Regions from separate parts of the Motilimonas sp. 1_MG-2023 genome, predicted to be linked through region 2. Evidence: predicted binding sites of a transcription regulator. Region 2 holds the regulator's gene; each other region holds the start of a gene.
The links. Region 2 encodes sigma-54, which starts transcription at its own class of promoters, with help from an activator protein. Its sites were predicted from a motif close to GTTGGCACGNNNNTNGNNT; they were not measured.
Positions count from the first base shown of each region.

Region 1: a site for sigma-54 is predicted at 2,038-2,056, ahead of glnK (P-II family nitrogen regulator). Genes of this name have one in related genera too.
Region 3: a site for sigma-54 is predicted at 2,736-2,754, ahead of Q4519_RS04485 (FlgO family outer membrane protein). Genes of this name have one in related genera too.

Region 1 is NZ_JAUOPX010000002.1:143,373-147,854, reverse strand. It holds gene Q4519_RS01835 (winged helix-turn-helix domain-containing protein) at 1-740, shown strand, start outside; gene Q4519_RS01830 (YacL family protein) at 905-1,276, shown strand; gene arfB (alternative ribosome rescue aminoacyl-tRNA hydrolase ArfB) at 1,432-1,854, opposite strand; gene glnK (P-II family nitrogen regulator) at 2,103-2,441, shown strand; gene Q4519_RS01815 (ammonium transporter) at 2,455-3,687, shown strand; gene Q4519_RS01810 (Fe(3+) ABC transporter substrate-binding protein) at 3,884-4,482, shown strand, end outside.
Region 2 is NZ_JAUOPX010000001.1:133,271-137,752, forward strand. It holds gene Q4519_RS00575 (HPr family phosphocarrier protein) at 1-54, opposite strand, end outside; gene rapZ (RNase adapter RapZ) at 55-900, opposite strand; gene ptsN (PTS IIA-like nitrogen regulatory protein PtsN) at 911-1,357, opposite strand; gene hpf (ribosome hibernation promoting factor) at 1,366-1,653, opposite strand; gene Q4519_RS00595 (RNA polymerase factor sigma-54) at 1,674-3,125, opposite strand; gene lptB (LPS export ABC transporter ATP-binding protein) at 3,177-3,902, opposite strand; gene lptA (lipopolysaccharide transport periplasmic protein LptA) at 3,902-4,435, opposite strand; gene lptC (LPS export ABC transporter periplasmic protein LptC) at 4,422-4,482, opposite strand, start outside.
Region 3 is NZ_JAUOPX010000006.1:18,930-23,411, forward strand. It holds gene Q4519_RS04470 (porin) at 1-212, shown strand, start outside; gene Q4519_RS04475 (hypothetical protein) at 333-1,181, shown strand; gene Q4519_RS04480 (LPP20 family lipoprotein) at 1,255-1,707, opposite strand; gene Q4519_RS04485 (FlgO family outer membrane protein) at 1,723-2,547, opposite strand; gene Q4519_RS04490 (flagellar assembly protein T N-terminal domain-containing protein) at 2,987-4,117, shown strand; tRNA gene Q4519_RS04495 (tRNA-Arg) at 4,184-4,260, shown strand; gene Q4519_RS04500 (flagella synthesis protein FlgN) at 4,305-4,482, opposite strand, start outside.

The DNA of each region.
Region 1 (4,482 bases), on a different contig from region 2:
ACTTAGGACCACTACGTACATCGCTATTGCACTTCTTGTGTAAGAATTTAAACACGGTAGTAACACGTGAAGATCTAGCGCAGCATGTATGGGGCCGTCTGGTAACCGACCACACGATCAACCAACACATTTCACAATTGCGTAAAAGCATTGGTAACCTAAGCATTCATGGCTTGAACATTTCAACCATTCCTAAGCGTGGCTACATTGCTCGTTTAGAAGGCGCTGAAGTTGGTCAACCTACGCCGCTAGTGAATAAACCAGAAGCTGTTACAACTAACCTAAAAGTATTGGTAGTTGAAGGTAATAACGGCGACCGTGATGCTATGGTTGCACAGCTTGAAAACCTAAATGTTGCTTACGTTGAAAGTGCAGCAACTGTTGAAGCTGCAGAGCAGGCTTTTGCTTTACAGGACTTTGACCTACTAGTGATTGACGCATTGTTGAATGACACTGCAGGTATCGAACTAGTAAAACGTATCCGTATGGGGGAAACCTCAGCCGTTGCAGATATTCGTGTTCTAGTGACGCACTTTGATGTTCAACGTGAGCTACTTGGCATTAACAGCTTACTTGATATTCAAGGTCTATTACTAAAACCATTAGAAGACAGTCGCTTGAAGCAAATGTTAATGGTTGCTAGCAAATCAGCTGTGGTACTTAAGCCACAAGCCGCTTATGAGTTGGTTCCAACTCATGTATTAAGCAAAGAAGCAGCATTAAAAACAGCGACAAACTAAAATAAACGCTGACAAAACTTAGACAGTTTTAAATATAATAAATAACACCAGAGCTGACTTAGGACGAGACTTTCTGGTTTACCAGTAGTTAAAAGTTGAGTACTAAGTTCAAGCTCTAAGGTAGAATCCATCATCGAGCACGACTGACAATATGAGGTTCGATTTTGGAGTTTGAATTTAAACGCGACATGTTACATAACACAATAAAAAGTCATTTTTCTATGGGCCATGAAGCCTTGGGAGTTTGGCTAGAGCAAGAGATAAATATGGATCTTGCCTGCATATCTCGTTTACTAAACCAAATTCAGCTGCTCCAAACCCAAGGGGTGGAGCAGTTTGAATTATTAGGAGCGGAGTTTTCCTTGTTTCTTAATCAAGAAGAAGCCAAGGTTGTCGCCAACATCCTGCTATCCGATAACGACGAATTACCCGATGATATGAGCTTTTATGATGAGGAAAGTTTAGCTTTGTGTGGTTTAGAAGATTTCGAGCAGGTATTAATTTCCTATCAAAGATTTATTCAAACTGGCTACTAAGCGTTTTTGATTAGCCTTAATTCGAAAAACTAAACACTCAACCTTTCGTAAAAAACTGGGTGAACTGCCCGCAATAAGCAACTCAATTAACTCAGAAACTAGGTTCTTTTCCCTACTACTCTGTTTTGTAAAATCGAGCCGGTTAAACATGGCCATTAAAAAGTGACCTTAGCGCGCAGTTTCTTCACGTTTCCTTTCACGGTTTTTCCTTGTAAACGGCGGGTCTTGGAGCCTTTCGTAGGTTTAGTGGCAATGCGGCGCTTTTGCACTACGTTGGCGCTTTTAATTAATTCCACTAGCCGTTCTATCGCGTCTTGTTTGTTGAAGTCTTGGCTGCGACTGTTTTGCGCCTTGATAATGATGTCACCACCCTTAGTGATACGATGATCGCTAACTTGTTGCAGACGCTCTTTATAACTATTAGGAAGGGCATTGGACGCTAAGAAGTTAAATCTTAGTTGCACCGCGGTGCTAACTTTATTTACATTTTGTCCACCTGCTCCTTGGGCGCGAACAAAGGTAAATTCTATTTCTTTAAATGGAATAAATACGCGCTCTGATATTTTTATCGTATCCAAACTTAGTCTCTCTAACCTGTCCAAACCTGCAATATTGTAACCTTTTCCAACTTTGATGTCCTTGAATCCTCATTTTGCCCCGATAGAGCGCATTGTTAAAACTATGTTGCTTTAATTTGGTGCGTAAAGGTCAGTTGAATTTATCAATTATATTTAAGCTGTTGAAATTGTTTGGCTTTAATTTCTGGCACGGAGTTTGTAATACCTAGTATAAGAAAATTAAAAATACATGCTTAGGGAGAGTTGTTATGAAAATGATCAGTGCGATTATCAAGCCATTCAAATTGGATGATGTCAGAGAAGCTGTGGCAGAAGTTGGCGTAGATGGTTTGACCGTGACAGAAGTAAAAGGGTTTGGCCGTCAGAAGGGGCATACCGAGCTGTATCGTGGCGCAGAATACAATGTCGATTTTTTGCCTAAGGTGAAGCTTGATATTGCGACGAGTGAAGAAAATGTCGATCGCCTTATTGAGGCTATTACTGGCGCAGCCTATACCGGAAAAATCGGTGACGGCAAAATTTTTGTTTATGAGCTAACTCAAGTGGTACGTATTCGTACTGGTGAGTTAGACAACGAAGCACTGTAAGGGAGATAGGATCATGGAAAACACAGTGATTGAATTGCGCTTTGCGCTAGATACTTTTTATTTTTTAATGTCAGGTGTATTGGTGATGTGGATGGCCGCGGGTTTCGCGATGCTCGAAGCAGGCTTAGTACGTTCAAAAAACACCACCGAAATTTTAACTAAGAACGTCGCGTTATACGCCATTGCTTGTACCATGTACTTGCTAGTGGGTTACAACATTATGTATGTCGATAATGTTGAGGGTGGCATCATTCCTTCTTTTGGTGCCTTGATTGGTGGTCAAGCAGATGGCGCCGACCATTCGCTAGAATCGGATTTCTTTTTCCAAGTGGTATTCGTTGCTACGGCCATGTCGATTGTATCGGGCGCAGTAGCAGAGCGTATGAAACTTTGGTCTTTCCTTGCCTTTAGCGTAGTACTAACAGGTGTTATTTACCCAATTGAAGGTTACTGGACGTGGGGTGGTGGTTTCCTATCTGCTGCGGGTTTCTCTGACTTTGCTGGCTCTGGTATTGTGCATATGGCTGGTGCGGCAGCGGCATTGTCAGCCGTACTACTACTTGGTGCTCGTCGTGGTAAATACGGCAAAAATGGTGAAGTTCATCCGATCCCTGGTTCAAATATGCCACTGGCTACCTTAGGTACATTTATCCTTTGGATGGGTTGGTTCGGTTTTAATGGTGGTTCGCAGTTAATGATTTCTGATGCTGAGAATGCAACAGCAGTAGGCAAAATTTTTGTGAATACCAATGCTGCAGCAGCAACAGGTGCCATCTTTGCGCTAGTAGTAACAAAAATAAAATGGGGTAAGGCTGATTTAACAATGATGTTGAACGGTGCTTTAGCCGGTCTTGTTGCTATCACAGCTGATCCTCTATCGCCAAGCCCATTATTTGCCGCTCTTATTGGTGTGTTTGCTGGAGGCCTTGTGGTGTTTAGTATCGTTGCTTTTGACAAAGTTAAAATTGACGATCCAGTTGGCGCTATCTCTGTTCATGGTGTATGTGGCCTGTTTGGTCTGATGGTTGTGCCTTTCTCAAATGCAGAAACGTCGTTTACTGCCCAGTTATTTGGTGCAGCAGTTATCTTTGGTTTTGTATTTATCGCCTCATTCATTGTTTGGGCTATCTTGAAGCAAACCATGGGTATCCGTGTCACAGAAGACGAAGAAATGACGGGTATGGATATTCATGATTGTGGCGTTGATGCTTACCCAGAATTTGTAACGGTACGTCCAAGCCGTTAATTTGTAGCTTCCGTTGTGTGTTGTCTACCTTTGCCCCGATGATTCGGGGCTTTTTTGTTTTTATTATCTATGCTTATTCCTAAAAGATATTCTAAATAGAAATGATTACTATCCAAATCAGGTGACAGGGATTAAAATTTGTTTATAATAACCTTGATAGTAATCGTTATCATTACACTCAGTTAGGAGTTATCAAGTGAAAAAAAGCTTTATTCTTGCTTCAGTCGTTTTAAGCAGTGTTTTAGCATCAGCCTCTTCTTGGGCAGCAAAAGAAGAAGTGAATGTTTATTCTTACCGCCAATCGTTTTTAATTGAGCCAATTATGGCAAAATTTACCGAAGAAACAGGGGTAAAAGTAAACATAGTATTTGCTAAAGATGGCCTAATTGAGCGTTTAGAGCGTGAGGGCAAGTTAAGCCCTGCTGATTTAGTGTTAACGACCGACATTAGCCGTTCAGTTGAGCTTGTAGAAAAAGACTTAGTTCAACCCGTGCAAAGTGAAGCTCTAGAAGGTAATATTCCTGCCCAATATCGCGACCCAGCTGATCAGTGGTTTGCTTTAACTACTCGTGTTCGTAACGTTTACTCTTCTAAAGATCGCTTAGGTAAACAGCCTGAGTTGAATTACGAAGATTTAGCCGATGCAAAGTTTAAAGGCAAAATTTGTACTCGTAGCGGTAAGCATCCATACAACGTGGCACTGATTTCTTCGATGATAGTTGCTAACGGTGAAGCGGAAACTAAAAAATGGTTAGAAGGGGTTAAGGCTAACTTAGCACGTAAACCACAAGGTAA
Region 2 (4,482 bases):
TGCATGTAAGCCCAATTTGTTCTTTATGGTGATATGTTGCTCTAGCTGTAACATTTAACGTTTTTCCAAGGTGCGATGACGAACTTGCACTTGTTGTTCGTGGCGAAAGAATTCGGCGATTTTCTCGGCGATAAATACCGATCTGTGTTGGCCGCCCGTACAACCGATAGCGATAGTGACATAGCTGCGGTTATTGCGTTCAAGATGAGGCAGCCAAGTGCCAATCAAATTCTCTATTTGCCAGATAAACTTCATCACTAATGGCTGCTCTGTTAAGTAGTGTTGAACTTCAGCATCGAGTCCGGTTTGTGGTTTAAGCTCGGGGATCCAATGTGGATTAGGTAGAAAGCGCGCATCAAACACATAGTCTGCATCTTTTGGTAAGCCATTTTTAAAACCAAATGATTCAATGACTAATACCAATTCATGACTTTTTTGGCCGAGTACTCGTTGTTTTACCAACTCACTCAGCTCATGGATTGACATATCACTGGTATCAATGCGTAAATCGGCCGACTCAGAGATAGGCTCGAGCAAGGTGGTTTCTTGATCTATCGCTTGAGATAGCGATAGCTGCATTTTTGCTAGTGGATGTAAACGCCTGGTTTCACTGTAGCGACGTACCAAAATACTGCTACTGGCATCAAGAAATAAGGTGGTGAGATCAACCGATGCTTTGAGATCCTTAATGACGTGGTGTAATTCATTTTGGTCAAGGGGCAGGTTACGCACATCGATGCTAACCGCCACGGCATCGTAATTATCTTTAAGACTAGTAATTAAATCGGGTAGTAAGGGTAATGGCAGGTTATCGACGCAGTAATAGCCTAGGTCTTCCAATACTCTTAAGGCAACGGTTTTGCCTGATCCGGAGCGGCCACTGACGATGGTGAGTTTCATATTGCTCCCGTTATGACACGCAAATGAGTTCGAATAACTCCGCATCTGTTTTAGCCGCGCGAAGTTGGCGACAAATTTGTTTATCAGAAAGTTTACCAGCGATAAGTGACAAGGTTTTTAAATGTTGGCTACACTGGCTTTCTGGGACGAGAACGGCGAACAATAAATCAACGGGTTGATTGTCGATGGCACTAAAGTCTATCGCGGTCTCACATTGGATGAAAACGCCGGTAACAGGGTAATCATCACTGATACGAGCGTGGGGGATCGCAATACCCGCTCCAACACCTGTGGTGCCAAGGCGCTCACGCGTTAGTAGGTTTTCAAACACTACTTTAGGGTCAATATTGAGTTTTTGTCCTGCTAACTCACTGATGATTTCCAGTGCTTTTTTCTTGCTTGAACAAGAGACTGCACTCAAGGTGCAGTCTGGGGCTAATAATTCTTTTATATCCATATTTAAATTTAAGACTGTTTCAGCTTTTCCTTGTGTTTGATCACTTGGCGATCAAGTTTGTCAACTAACGAATCAATCGCGGCATACATATCTGTGTCTTGGGAGTTAGCAAATACTTCTCCGCCTGACAGGTGTAACTTGGCTTCAGCTATTTGATTCAACTTTTCGACGTTTAATATCACTTGTGCTGAGTTAATGCTATCAAAATGACGCTCTAATTTAGATAACTTAGTTTCAACGTAACTGCGCATTGAATCGGTGATGTCGATATGGTGGCCAGATAGATTAATTTGCATAAACATTCTCCTGTTGCAGCCTAAAGTAGGCTCTTACGTTGGTTGGAAGGCGGGATGTTCAAAGACTCGCGATATTTAGCGATGGTTCTTCGCGCAACCTTTATGCCTTGGTCAGCAAGCAGTTGAGTAATTTTACTGTCACTTAGGGGCTTAGCAGGGGTTTCTGCTGCCACTAATTTTTTAATTAAGGCCCTAATGGCGGTGGATGAACATTCGCCACCACTTTCTGTTGCAACATGGCTAGAGAAGAAATACTTCAACTCAAAGATGCCACGCGGCGTGTGCATGAACTTTTGCGTGGTGACACGCGAAATAGTGGACTCGTGCATTTCCACGGCTTCCGCGACATCGTTTAATACCATGGGTTTCATTGCTTCATCGCCGTATTCAAAAAAAGCAACTTGATGCTGTACGATACAGTTGGCCACTTTTAATAAGGTGTCATTACGGCTTTCTAAGCTTTTAATAAACCATTTGGCTTCTTGTAAATGTGAACGAATAAACTGACTGTCATCGGTGTTTTTAGTTTGTTTGGCAAAAGAAGCGTATTGATCATTAACGCGAATTTTGGGCATGCAATCTGGGTTTAGTTCGACGACCCAGCGACCTGATTTTTTTTGCACCGAGACATCTGGAACTATATATTGAGCGTCCATTTCAACAATCGCATTGCCTGGTCTTGGCTCTAAGGTATGGATCAGGCGCATGACTTCGCGTAGATCGTCTTCTTTTAGCTTAGTTTTACGGCTTAGAGTACGAAAGTCACGATTAGCGAGTAAATCCATATGCTCGTTGATCACCATTATGGCTTCTTCTAACCAGAGAGTGCCTTTTTCGATTTGATTCAGCTGGATTAACATGCATTCTTGCGCGGAACGAGCACCAACGCCGAGAGGATCAAAATGCTGCAATCGTTTAAGTACGGCTTCAACTTCGTCGAGCTCAACATCAAGAAAGTCAGAGGAGACACTATCTAATATATCTTCGCTAGAGACAGTCAAATAACCAGATTCGTCAATGGCATCGATAATGGCAAAGGCGATAGCGCGATCAGTTTCACTAAAGGGGGTTAACTCCATTTGCCAGATGAGGTGGTCATGTAGGTTAGCTGAGGTTTCACCTTGATAAATAAAATCGGCATCATCGCCACCTGAGCCGACACCTGAAGTGCTTGAACCTGTGCCCGTGGTAAAGGTGTCATCCCATGTTGAGTCTGTGGGAAGATCATCAGGAATGTCATTCTGCGCCATGGCCTCCGACGTTTCGAGTTGGCTAGATGTGTCGTTATCGTAGCTTTGCTCTTCGTTACCGTGGTCGTTTTCTTCTACTTCTAACAGCGGATTTGACTCAAGGGCTTCTTGAATTTCTTGCTGTAAATCTAATGTAGAAAGCTGCAACAAGCGAATAGCTTGTTGTAGCTGAGGGGTCATGGTTAACTGCTGACCTAAACGCAACTGTAGGGTTGGCTTCATTAAATTCCTGTTAGATATAAATCTTTAGATAACGGTTGTTACCTATAAAAACTATAGCTTGAATTGATCGCCTAGGTAGACTCGTTTTACTTGTTCGTTTTGTAAAATGTCTTCTGGCTTGCCAGCGGCAATCATTTCTCCATGACTCACTATATAGGAATATTCACATACATCTAGTGTTTCCCTCACATTATGGTCAGTGATTAATACGCCTAAGCCTCTGTCTCGTAAGTGTTCTATGATTTTTTTTATATCTATTACAGAGATAGGATCAACCCCAGCAAATGGCTCATCAAGTAAGATGAATTGAGGATCTGCTGCGAGTGCTCTGGCGATTTCAACGCGGCGTCTTTCGCCGCCAGAAAGGGACATCCCTTTACTATTTTTTATATGGGTAATATGAAATTCTTCAAGTAACTCGTTCAGTCTATCTTGTTTTTGTTCCGTGGATAGCTCATCTCGAACTTCTAGGATTGCCATGATATTTTGCGCGACCGTAAGGCGACGAAAAATAGAAGCTTCTTGTGGCAAGTAGCCAATTCCCTTCTGCGCGCGCACGTGCATTGGTTGGCTAGAAATTTCTTCATCATCAATAAATATCTGGCCTTCATCGCGCTTTACTAAACCGACTACCATGTAAAATGTTGTCGTTTTACCTGCACCATTGGGGCCGAGTAAACCAACAATTTGCCCCGTGTTCACTTGTAAACTAACGCCATTTACTACACGACGATTCTTATAACTTTTCGCTAAGTCTTTTGCTTGGAGTAATGCCATTATTGCGCCGCTTTATCTGTTGATTTATCTGATGACTTTGAGTTTTTCTTGCTATCGACTTGAGCGGGTAAAAATACGGTTCGGGTTTGAGTCTCGCCTTTTTTACCTTCAATCTGGCGTGTCTCAATGTTGTAGGTGATAGTTTCAGCGGTGTAGTTACTGTCTAACTGCTTTAAAGAGGCATTTTGGCTCAAGATTATCTGGTTATTTTTTTTGAGGTAACGAATTTTTTTTGCCTTTGCTTCTACTGGTTTACCATCATCCATCATTTGATAAAAAGTCGCTGGATTGCCAGTCGCAATCATTTCTTCTTCGCCGGGCTTATGGCGGATGCCAACCAATTTATTGGCGGTGAGCTTAATTGTTCCTTGTGTCACCACGACGTTACCTAAAAAAGTGGTGGTGTTACTGTCTAGGTCGGCTGTATTGGAATTGGCTCGGATAACAATTTCTTGCTCTGAGTCAGACTTAAGCGCGTAAGTAGGAGCACTTAGTAATACCAGTGATGCTAGTAATAATTTAAGGTTTTTCATTTAAATAAGTCGCCGTTACTTGGTTTAATAAACTGATGGTTTTACCT
Region 3 (4,482 bases), on a different contig from region 2:
GTTCACTAGGCTTCAAACTAGGTTACACTGCTAACCTAGACCCAGAAGTTGGTGGCAATAAAGTTAAGAACGTTGAAGATAGCATTGTTTCTGGTCAAGTTATGTACGTAGTAAACGGTTTCGTACCTTACCTACGTGTTGCTAACCGTGACCTACAAGGCGGCACTAACGAAGATACAGTTGTACGTGTTGGTCTAGAATACGGTTTCTAATATTACTTAATATTAAAAACTTTGAACGCCGGCTTATGCCGGCGTTTTTTTTGTCTGTCATCTTTATGGTGACATGATAGAATAAGTTACTTGTTTTTAGATGCTTTATTGGAAAATACAATGATAAAACCTTTGCTAATGGCTGTTGCTGTTATTGGGCTGTCTGCATGCGCAGCGAACCCAGAGAAGACCAGTGCTAATGAGTTTGCCAGTAATACGGAAGTTGAATTAGGGTATAACTCGGTAAAAATAGCAGGGTCAAAAATTAGCCTGAAGCCAACAGCTGAGCATGGCGTAAAAGCTTCAAACACAGTTTTATATCTCCTTTCTGAACTACCTCGAGATAATCCGCAAAACGCTTTTTCTTATGTTTTTTTAGATGTGAGTTACTTTCAGACTTCCAATGAATTTACTCATGCAAAAGTTAACTCACAGTTAGTTGATTTAGAAGACCGCAAGGTTAGCAGCCAGATGTGTAATGACAACTGCGTTACGAATCAATGGGTAAAGTTTCCAGTAGCCACAGCTGATATCATAGACGCTAGAGAGCAAGGTTTACCTTTCGAACTATTATTCGAAGGTTCTAGCAAAGGTCTGAAATATGTTATTCCAGCTGTTTACATCGATGGCATGATGTTGCGTTATAAACAAGCAAATATAGATTTAAATACCATTAATGGCCAAGCAGGTAACGCTGCTGCAGGAGCTGCGGTAGTGGCAACACCGGTTGCTGCAAAAGCTAAGTCTCAACAAAGCACTGCTGTAGAAATGACAGAGTATTGGTTTGCTAAGGTATCATCCGCTGAACAAGAGGCTTTTATTTCTTGGGCTCTTAAGAATCGCAAGAAGATAGATTCGCCATTGCAAGCAGATAACAAAGAAATGGAAATGTTGGCTTATTGGTATGACGAAGCAACGGTTGCTGAGCGTTCTGAGCTACTGACTTGGGCAGTAGAAAATATTAAATAGAGCATCAGTCTTCCTGAGAATAAAAAAAGTCGCATTACGCGACTTTTTTTTATGGGGCTAGATGAGTAATTGGCTAGTAGTAAGTAATCTTTTTCACTTTTTGTGGCATGCTTTGCATTTCGTTTATGTAATATAGCTGCTCAGTATCTAATTCTAATTCGGTGGCATACATTTCACCCATTGGGTAGCTTTGCACCACTCGTGCACCTTTGATCAAGCCATCTACTTGGGCCTTTACCTTATCTGAGCCGATAATGTATGTGTTTAAGGTATTTTGACTGCTGATTTGTAGCCCATAAACTTGTTCCGCTAGCTCTCTATAAGCATCGAGTTTAGATGCGCGGATAGCATTGAGCATTTTTTGCTGCTTAGTTGCGCCAGGTTGTAAATCAATTGGAGCATAGCCCACTGCAATCAGAACAGGGAATTTTTCTGGTTTGACGGTTTCATACTCGATGTGCGTATTTGCAATTTGCGAACAACCACTAAGGAGTAATGCTGCAGCAATGAGAGGCGCCTTGAACATAGCGATGACTCCTAATTATTTTACAAATTCGACAGTACGACCGTTCACCCCTGAAGGGACGCTGGATCTTTGAATATAGGCATCGTTTTTACCTGCATTTAAGCTGTTTTTAGCACCTATTAATAAGCGATTCGGAATGAAAGCACGTCCTGTAGACTCTACCAGTAAAGTTTGCATATTAATGGTTCTAACGTTCACTACCACACCTTCATCATTACGTGACATGGTGCCAGTGAAAATACGATAAACCGGAATTTTACTACGCAACTGGTCCCACTCTCGGCTAAATACGAAGTCACCTTCTGGAGTTACTTTTATTTTCCCTGTCGTTTTAAAGTCAATGACAGGCACTTCACGAATATGCAGTTCATGAATAAACGCCTCAGAAATTGCCTGCCCGAGCCAATTCGTATTTTGTAAGTCATCAATATTAGATAAAGAAGTGACCGCAATAGGCGTTTTACTCGCGTTAGGATCCCTATTTAGGGCTAGTTGATCGGCTAAAGCACGTATGATGTAGTCAAGCTCGCGCGCGCGGTCGCCCGGCAACATATCAGGTCGCTTCGGCTGAACTTGGCGCCAACTGCGGTATCCCGGAGAGACGTAGCTGCCATAGTATTGCGATTTTGTTTCATTATCAGCATGGCTCGTGGGTAATGTACTTGAACGGACATAAATCGTATTGACTGAGGTTTGTGAATCGGCAGTATATTGCCGACTGTTAGTGGTAATATTTTCCGATGCATTCGGATCGATAATGACAATATCGTTTTTAGGTTGGGTTGCACAGCCAGACATTGTTATGGCGACACAACAGAGACACCAAGCTTGTTTGTTCATTTCATTCCCTCTATCGATCTATCTATAAATAGCTATATCGACTTACATGCTCAATTCTTTAGCTAAATAAAGCTTTAACACTTTAGTGACTACTAACGATGAACATTATGACTTTTGGCTAAATAATTAAAATTTAGGTAAATGTGACTAGTAAGCCCAATGTCTTGCTAACACCTCGGTTAGAAATAAAGCAATAAATGTACCAAGTGCCACAACTGATGTGCTGTTAACAATCTGCAGTAGATTATTTTGGCCTAAATATTGCTTGCTTATTGCTTTAAGTCTAAATGTCACTTGAAATGGTATTGGCTCTATATTGTTCTCGTACTTGGGCGTTTATTCAATTTGGGCTGTGGTCAATGGTCTTTTTATCGACTCGTTTATTTTGCATTAGTGAGGCTGTGTTATGGCTAGGTTTATCTGCATTTTTTGGTTCATTATGGTTACCAGCTCGGCACAAGCGGCATGGTTTGAAGCCCAAGGGCAAGCGCCTATTCTCAATGACGATATAGCTCAAGCTCGGGAAAGTGGTGTGAAAGACGCTGTCAGACAAGCGCTATTGTATGCAGGCGCTTCTATCAAAAGCTTACAGCAACTTGATAATGGCATTTTAGCTAAGGAGCAGTTACAGCTGGCCGGAGAAGGTGAAATTAGAGGCTTGAAAGTAACGAGTGAACGTATTGAAAATGGTTTTATTTATGTTTCCGTTCAAGTAGATGTTTTAGCGAGTGATCAACCTCGCTGTCAGCAACAGCAATATGCCAAATCTTTGGCATTGGTTCGTTTTAAGCTTAGAAATAGAGAGCAAGCAATAAATGGGGGAATATTTCATATTGATAGTGAATTTACAAGCAAGCTTAATAATTTGTTAAGCCTTAATCATAGTGCCTTTGATGTGCGCCAATTCATTAATCAAAATGTTAATTTTAATCCTAATTTACTTGATGCTAGGCACCATGCGGTACGTGATCAAGTCATTGCTATCGCCAGTCGGGCTGATAGTCAGTTTGTGCTGCTGGGGAGTATCGATGATGTTTCCGTTGAGCGAGACAAGAAGCAACCATACGACTTCTTCTTTAAAGAGGCACCAAGAAATTTTTACTTAAGTACTTATTTATTTGATGGTCTATCTGGCGAACTACTTGACGTTAAACACTATCGTCAGCGCGCAATGTGGACCTATAAAGAGCAAGATATTGTTGATTTATCTTCAAAAAAATTCTGGGATGCTCCCTATGGTCAGCGTTTATTAGCCGTAATGGATGATGTGTTGATTAATACAACTGCTGCGTTGGAGTGTGTTGATACGATGGCAAAAGTTATTGCCGTTCATGATGATAAGGTACAGATTAATCTTGGCAGTAAAAATGGTTTGAAAATTGGTCAAGCTATTCAGTTGTCACATAATGGCAGTTATACGGATCAATTTGGCATTCCACGCTTTCGTCAAGAGAGTAGTGCAATTCATACTAAGGTTATAGAATTGTATCGGGATTCTGCAGTTTTGCAGGCGTTGGATTCACTGCCAGCGAGTAACATCCAACTCAATGATTTTGCGAATATTAAATAAGCTTCAAGAGCGGCGTATTGAAATAAAAAGTATATTTAATAAAAGGGTTGAGTATAATTATGCCATGCTTCCTTAGCTCAGTAGGATAGAGCGACCCCCTCCTAAGGGGTAGGCCACAGGTTCGACTCCTGTAGGAAGCGCCATATTTGTCTGAACTAATACAGCTAATACAAAGCAGGTTACGCTTTTACGCTTTTATGCCTTTACCGAGTAAACTTCCTCCTCTTGCTTGCCCTTTAGCATCGTATGTTAATGAATTAGCTGCTTTGGCCTGGTTGAGCACGCCGGCTAGATGCTGAGTAGTGCGCAAGCTCATTTCAATTAACTCACCATTAACGCTGTTTTGCTGCTGGCATGTAATAAAT